2 regions of the Devosia sp. XK-2 genome follow, and region 1 is predicted to be linked to the other one. Evidence: riboswitches for the same ligand, from Rfam matches in the RefSeq annotation. Region 1 holds a riboswitch; the other holds the start of a gene.

What was found. A riboswitch is a leader RNA that binds a small molecule or an ion and turns the genes downstream of it on or off. The one in region 1 is predicted to bind thiamine pyrophosphate.
Region 2: linked by a shared signal. The riboswitch ahead of V8Z65_RS08120 (YkoF family thiamine/hydroxymethylpyrimidine-binding protein) and the one ahead of thiB (thiamine ABC transporter substrate binding subunit) in region 1 are both predicted to bind thiamine pyrophosphate.

Annotation. Positions count from the first base shown of each region.
Region 1 covers NZ_CP146608.1:3,003,408-3,006,888, forward strand. The annotation lists gene V8Z65_RS14770 (hypothetical protein) at 1-709, opposite strand, end outside; gene thiB (thiamine ABC transporter substrate binding subunit) at 891-1,895, opposite strand; TPP riboswitch at 1,969-2,067, opposite strand; gene V8Z65_RS14780 (thiamine diphosphokinase) at 2,095-2,790, shown strand; gene V8Z65_RS14785 (ABC transporter transmembrane domain-containing protein) at 2,954-3,481, opposite strand, start outside.
Region 2 covers NZ_CP146608.1:1,692,335-1,695,815, reverse strand. The annotation lists gene V8Z65_RS08135 (multicopper oxidase family protein) at 1-386, opposite strand, end outside; gene V8Z65_RS08130 (hypothetical protein) at 440-781, opposite strand; gene V8Z65_RS08125 (hypothetical protein) at 911-1,258, opposite strand; TPP riboswitch at 1,394-1,506, shown strand; gene V8Z65_RS08120 (YkoF family thiamine/hydroxymethylpyrimidine-binding protein) at 1,497-2,105, shown strand; gene V8Z65_RS08115 (ABC transporter permease) at 2,120-2,914, shown strand; gene V8Z65_RS08110 (ABC transporter ATP-binding protein) at 2,911-3,481, shown strand, end outside.

The DNA of each region.
Region 1 (3,481 bases):
CCAGGTCGAAATCGAGCCGCACGGCAGTATAGATGGCCACTTCCAGGGTCTGGTTGGCCGGCCCACCCCCGAGCAGCAGCACAATGGGAAAGCTGGTAAAGGCCAGAAGGAAAATGATCGCTCCCAAGCCCGGCAGGCTGCCGCGCAGGGCTGGCCAATCGATCAGGGCAAAGCGCTGCCAGGCATTGAGCGCCAGCGACTGCCCCATTTTGAGCCGGCTGTGCGGAATGGCATCGAGCCGCGCCAGAAGGATGCGGGCGGCAAAGGCGCCGTCGAGAATGACATGAGCCAGCAAAATGCCCGACAAGCCATAAGCCGGACTATCGAAGCTGACGCCGAACAGGGCTTCCGCGATCTGGTTGATCCAGCCATTGCGGCCCCAGATCGAGAGCAGACCAAAGGCCACCACCATGCCCGGGGTGACAATGGCGGCGGCAAAAAGGCCAACCACCAGGTCTCGCCCGGTAAAACGCAACCGATTGAGCGCCCAGGCCAGCGCAATGCCGACACCAAGGGAGAGTACCATGGTCAACCCGGCCTGCAGCGCGGTCATGCGCAGCAGATGGGCGATGTCGATGCGTGAACTTTCCGCCCCTTCCCTGGCCGCGGCCAGAATGGCCCAGAGCACCGCCACGATGAGGACGGCGATGGCCGCGGTAAGAACACTGGCCATCGCCACCCGGCCAGGTCGGTGCGGAAGGGTCAGCATGGGGCCGATCCCTTCACCCTCTTATTCGCGAGAAAGCCAATACCCCCACCCTTGATCCCTCCCCACAAGGGGGAGGGAGACGATGAGCTCCGACCCATCAGCCCTGCGCCTCCCTCCCCTTGATGGGGAGGGAATGAGGGTGGGGTGACAGCCCGGTACAGCAGTGAGCGCATCAGATGGCCTACTGTACCGCCGCCAGCATTTCCTCGATCCAGGCCGAAGAATTGGCGGTGATTTCGGCTTCATCCAGCGTCAGGGTCTTTTCGGGCTGCGGCAGACCCTGGAAGGCCGGATCGAGTGCGTCGCCCAGATCGACCACCGGGAACATCCAATTGGTGGTCGGAATATGCGCCTGGCCTTCCACCGAGGTCAGATAGGCGAGGAAATCGCGCGCCAGCTCCTGATGCCCGGAGGATTTAAGAATGCCTGCCACTTCGATCTGTGGGAAGTGTCCCTCGTTGAACATGGCCGCCTTGATCGTGTGATCGTCCGCATCGAAGATGTGATAGGCGGGTGAGGTCGTGTAGGAGAGCACCATATCGGCCTCGCCATCGAGAAAGAGCGCATAGCTTTCGCTCCACTCGCGGGTAATGGTCAGGATATGGGGCTTGAGCCCCTCCCAGATTTCTGGCGCTCGGTCGCCATAGGCAGCCTTGACCCAGAGCATCAATCCCAAGCCCGGCGTCGCCGAACGCGGGTCCTGAATGGCAATCTTGATATCGTCGGGCAGCGCGATCAGCTCTTCGAACGAGGCGGGGGGCGTATCCATGGTGTCGGTGTCCCACATAAAGGCGAAATGGGAATAGTCGAACGGCACGAATTGCTCGTCCATCCAGTCGCCGGGCAGGTCGAGATGGCTCATATCCAGGCCGTGATCGGCAAACAGGCCGGTGGCGCGCGCTTCCCCGGCAATGGCGGTATCCAGACCCAGGATCATGTCGGCCTCGGTGCCCTCGCCCTCGAGCTGCACCTTGCGCAGGGTGCCAATGGAGCTGTCGGCAGCCACCCAATTGACGGTGCAATTGCAGGTGGCTTCAAACCCTTCCTTGAGCGGAACACCAGGGCCCCATTCAGAAGCGAAACCATCATAGGTATAGATGGTGAGGGTGGGTTTATCCTGGGCAATAGCAGCGCCGGAAAGCCCGGCAAGAAGGACCGCAAGCGCCAGCGAGGAGGATTTGACCATGTCGGTCTCCCTTCGTTTGGTGTGCAGCCATGGGTGAAGGGATGTGTCAATGGATCGAGGCGCACGAGGACACCTCTTGCCATCTCGAACTTCCTCCGCCAGCATGACCTGGTTCAGGTTCTATGGGTAACTCTCAGCTCCGGCAGCAACCGGAACACCCCAGCGAGACGGTGCGGACCTTATTGAGAGTGAACCAAGAGTGCAATCCCCCATTCCTTCCGGCGAAAAAACGCTTCTGAGCTTCAGCCGACCCCTGGCCATTGTCGGCGGCGGCACCGTGGATGCCGGGCTGTTGCGCGACCTGGTCGAGCGCAATGTCGCCCTGGTCGCCGCCGATGGCGGTGGCAATACACTGGGGACCGCCGGCCTGGTTCCCGAAGCCATTCTGGGTGATCTCGATTCGCTGGACGATCTTGCCGGCTGGGCCGAACGCACGCGCGTCATCCACATCCCCGAACAGATCACCACCGACTTTCAAAAAGCGCTTTATTCGACCGCTGCGCCGGTCACCCTGGCCCTGGGCATGACCGGAAAACGCCTCGACCACACGCTCGCAGCGCTCGGCGCCTTGCTCGAGGTCGCGCCGCACCGCCAGGTGATCCTGGTCGATGAAACCGATGTTGCGCTTGCCGTATCGGGATCTTTTGCCTTCGACGCCTCAGCCAAGGAACGGATTTCAATTCACCCGCTGGTGCCCATCGTTTTTGAACGCACGGAAGGCCTGTTCTATCCGATGAACGGGCTGCTGCTCGATCCGGCAGGCCGGCTGGGAACATCCAATGAGGGCCTGGGCGGGCGCGTCGAGATCGTGCCGAAGGACGATACGCCCTGGCTATTGATCCTGGGCCGCGAGCGCCTGTGGGACTTGGTGGAATTGTGTTTGGAGCAGCGATAAGGGCGGTGCCGCTCCATCCACGGTGCCGTCCTCGTGTTCGACACAAGGACCTGTTGCCACGAGCAGGAGGATTGGTGTTTGAGACGAGTGGTCCTCGGGTCACGCCTGAGCGCGGCACAGCGCTGTAACAGCGTCAGTCTCGTCAAACGCCATGACTATCGTCCTAAACCGCCTCCCCCAGGCGGAATTGCAGCTTGGCCAATTCGGCATAGCGGCCACCCTTGGCCACCAACTCGTCATGCGTGCCGGAATCGATGATCTTCCCATCATCGAGCACGAGAATAGTATCGGCGTCGCGGATGGTGGCGAGGCGATGGGCGATGACAAGCGTTGTGCGGCCCGCCATCAAATGCTCGAGCGCCAATTGCACCAATTGCTCCGAGCGCGCGTCGAGCGCGGAGGTCGCCTCGTCGAGCAGCAGGATCGGCGCGTTCTTGAGAATGGCGCGGGCAATGGCCAGGCGCTGCTTCTGCCCGCCAGAAAGCATGACGCCGCGCTCACCCACCACTGTTTCATAGCCCTGGGGCAGGTCGGCGACGAAATCATCGACCAAAGCGGCCTGCGCTGCGGCCACCACTTCGTCCATGCTGGCATCGGGTTTGCCGAACAGGATGTTTTCGGCAATCGTGCCGGCAAAGATGATCGGTTCCTGCTCGACATAGGCAAAGCGCTGCCGGAGATCGGCCAGCCG
Region 2 (3,481 bases), 1.3 Mb from region 1:
ATCCAATGCGTCCCGGTTCGCGCGGGAAAGTCGAAGCCCCGGATTTCGCCGTCGGCTAACGGCGAGACATAGCCGGTGTCGGAGACACCATCCTGGGCCGGATCAGGGACCTGCCCATGCCAGTGGATAATGGTTTGGGCGCCGATCCGGTTTTCCAGATCGACCAGAAAGCGTTCGCCGGCCGGCAGGAACAGGCCCTGCCCCCCGTTGCCGGCGCGGATGCCGAAAACATTGGCTGGCCTGCCCAGCACGTCGATGACACGACGCTCGGCAATCAAAGTGCGGGCTGGTGGCTGTTGTGCCAGGGCAAAGCGCGGCAGGGCGATGCTGCCGGCCAAGGCGAGAGAGGCGCCGAGAAAGGCGCGACGAGAGAGCTGCGTGCTCATGGAAATACTCCAAATCTGAAAATCGGGACCCGGCCCAAGGGCCGTCAAAAGGTTCAGATTTGGATAGGTGGCCGGAACAGAGGCGGCCGCCAGGACGGCGACCAATAGCGCAGCGCAAACGGCTCAACTGCGTTGGTTTCAGCCTGATGCAACAGGACCGGCAAAAGCGGCGGCAGGCCTGTGCAGGAGGGACAAACCTGCCGCTGACAATCATCGAGATTGGCTGCATGCGCATGGTCTGACATCTGCATGCGGTGACCATGATGGTCACAGTGCCGGACGGTGACGGCCTCGGTATGGTGCCCGGGCGATTGCGTCGTCGCGGCAAAGACCATCGAGGCGTTCAGCGTTAGCGCCATCAATACGGTCAGCACTATTCGCACCATCGCGTTCATGCCCACTCAGCAGCCAGATACGCCTTATCCATGCGACCTTGCCACATGGTAGGGTCAAGACCCTACACGCGATTGCGACCGAACGAGCGCATGACGACATATCGGGCGATAGCGTCGAACCCGGCGAGACTAGCGCGCGAACGGGTTCAGCGGCGTCTTATTGGTTCGGGCGCATGCGGCGGCCACAGGCGTGCGCCGCTTGAAATCGGGGTGGCTGCGCAAAGCGGTCAGAATTCGGCTTTTCTGCGAATCGAAGGTGGCCTTGCACATCACCATTTGCGTTAGCTGGCCGCTCAGCGAGAAATAGTAAGGCTCCGATTGCCGGTCGCCGTCTGCGAAGTAGATCGCTATGGCGGTGTCCACTTTCAGATCCTGACCCGTATATTCGATGGTCTGCGCAGCATTGGCCGAAACTGGAAAAGTGGCGGCCGCGAGTGCGACGAGAAGTGCGGTGGCTAATCCGGTCAGCTTGGTCATTCGGTGCCTGCCTGCATGTTGCGATGAACGGTCTTCGTGCGCCCATATTGGCGGAACGGCCCCGCTGGCAGCTATTGGGATTTTTCCGAGAGCCGAGGAGGGTTGCGAAAGCTCATCGATGTCGTCTATGGTCCGCGCCATCCACAGGGGTGCTCCGTACGGTCGGGGCTGAGATGGGGGCGGCAAGCCTTCGGACCCTAAAGCTGATCTGGGTAATACCAGCGGAGCGAGGCGGTTCATGTTTTCTGGCGCGCAAATTTCCCTTTATCCCATGACCGGCGATTTCGTCGCTGTCATCATGAGCGCATTGAAGGCGCTCGATCCCTATCGGGATCGTCTGCGCATCGAGACTGACGATATATCCACATTGCTGGTCGGTCCGCCCGAACTGCTGTTTCCGGCGCTGCGCGACGTTTTTACAGCCGCCGCCCGGACCGGTGTGCACAGCGTTCTCTCGGCTGCCATCTCGCGCGGGTGCCCGGGCGAGCCCGACGATGCCATTTGCCAGTCGCAGCACTTGGCGGGGCCGATGTTGCCACTGGCCGAGCGGCAGGAAAGCGCCCTGGCTGCGGTCTCCAGCGCGCCGGAGACAGATGTCTTCTCGGTGGCGCAGTTCTCGCTCTATGTCATGGGCCAAGACCGGCACATGGACGAGATTTACGGCTGCATCGACTTTCTCAAGGCCTCGGGCACATTCGAGGCGTCAAAGCATTTCGCAACCAAGCTCAGCGGCGATACCGGCGCCCTTTTTGCCACTCTGGAGCAGGCATTCTGCCGCTTCGGGCCGCCTGAAGGGCATGTTACCATCGATCTGACCGTATCGGCCAATAGCCCAAGCGCGCGCTAGGCCGGAGCGTCGTCATGTCGATACGTTCAGCCTGGTCGGGCGTTGCCCGCCTGTTTGCCCATGCCTGGCCGGCGGTTCTGTCCGTCTCGGCCCTCTTTCTCGCCTGGGAATTATATGTCCGGCAGTCGGGCATCTCTCCTACGGCCCTGTCGGCGCCGTCGCGCGTGCTCGTTCAGGGTTACCAGCAGCGCGAGGCACTGGCCCTCCACACGCTGGCGACGCTGCAAGCCACCCTGTTCGGCTTTTCCTGTTCGCTCGGCGCCGCCTTCCTGTTCTCGCTGCTGCTGGACTTCTTTCGTCCACTGCAGCGGGCCGTGTTCCCAGTCCTGGTCATCACCCAGACCCTGCCGCTGGTGGCGATCGCGCCCCTTGTGGTGCTCTGGTTCGGCTTCGGTCTGATGCCCAAGATCGTGCTGGTCGCGCTGGTGACGTTTTTTCCCATGCTGGTCGCCCTGGTGCAGGGCTATGACTCGACCGATCGCGATATAGAGTCGCTTCTTGCTTCCATGGGCGCGTCGCGCTGGCGCATCTTCATGGCTGCTCGTTTGCCGTCCGCCCTGCCCTATTTCTTCGCCGGGCTCAGGATATCGATCACCTATGCCGTGGTCGGGGCGATCTTCGCCGAATATGCAGGCGCCGTCCGGGGCCTGGGCATCTATATCCTCAACGCCAAGAACAATTTCCGGCCGGACCTGGTCCTGGCCGCGGTCTTTGTCAGCGCAGCGCTCACCCTTTGCCTTTTCGGTACAACAGTCCTGCTGCAACGACTGGCCATGCCCTGGGCGCGATTGGGGGCGCGCGAGCGATGAGCGTGCCGCGACTGGAACTCAGATCCGTCTCGAAGAGCTTCGATCAACTCGCCGTGCTGGCCGACATCAGCCTTTCGGTTCACCCAGGCGAATTCGTGTCCATCCTGGGGCCGTCAGGGGCCGGCAAATCCACCATATTGCAGCTATTGACCGGCGCGCTTCGACATGATGGCGGCGATATTCTATGTGCCGGCGCCCCGCTCGAAGCGAATAGCCATCGCTTTGCCTTCATGCCGCAACGTGATGCGCTGATGCCCTGGCGTCGCATCATCGACAACGCCACGCTCGGTCTTGAAGTGCAGGGCATGAGCCGGGCGGCGGCCCGCGAAAGGGCCCTGCCCCTGTTTGCTGAGTTCGGCCTGTCGGGCTTCGAGCGGCATTATCCGTCCCAGCTCTCGGGCGGGATGCGCCAGCGTGTGGCTTTGCTGCGCACGGTGGCCCAGCAAAGGTCCATGTTGCTGCTCGATGAACCATTCGGCGCCCTGGACGCGCTAACGAGGACCAGGATGCAACGCTGGCTTGCAAGCATGCGCGTGCATCACGACTGGACCGTGCTGCTGATCACCC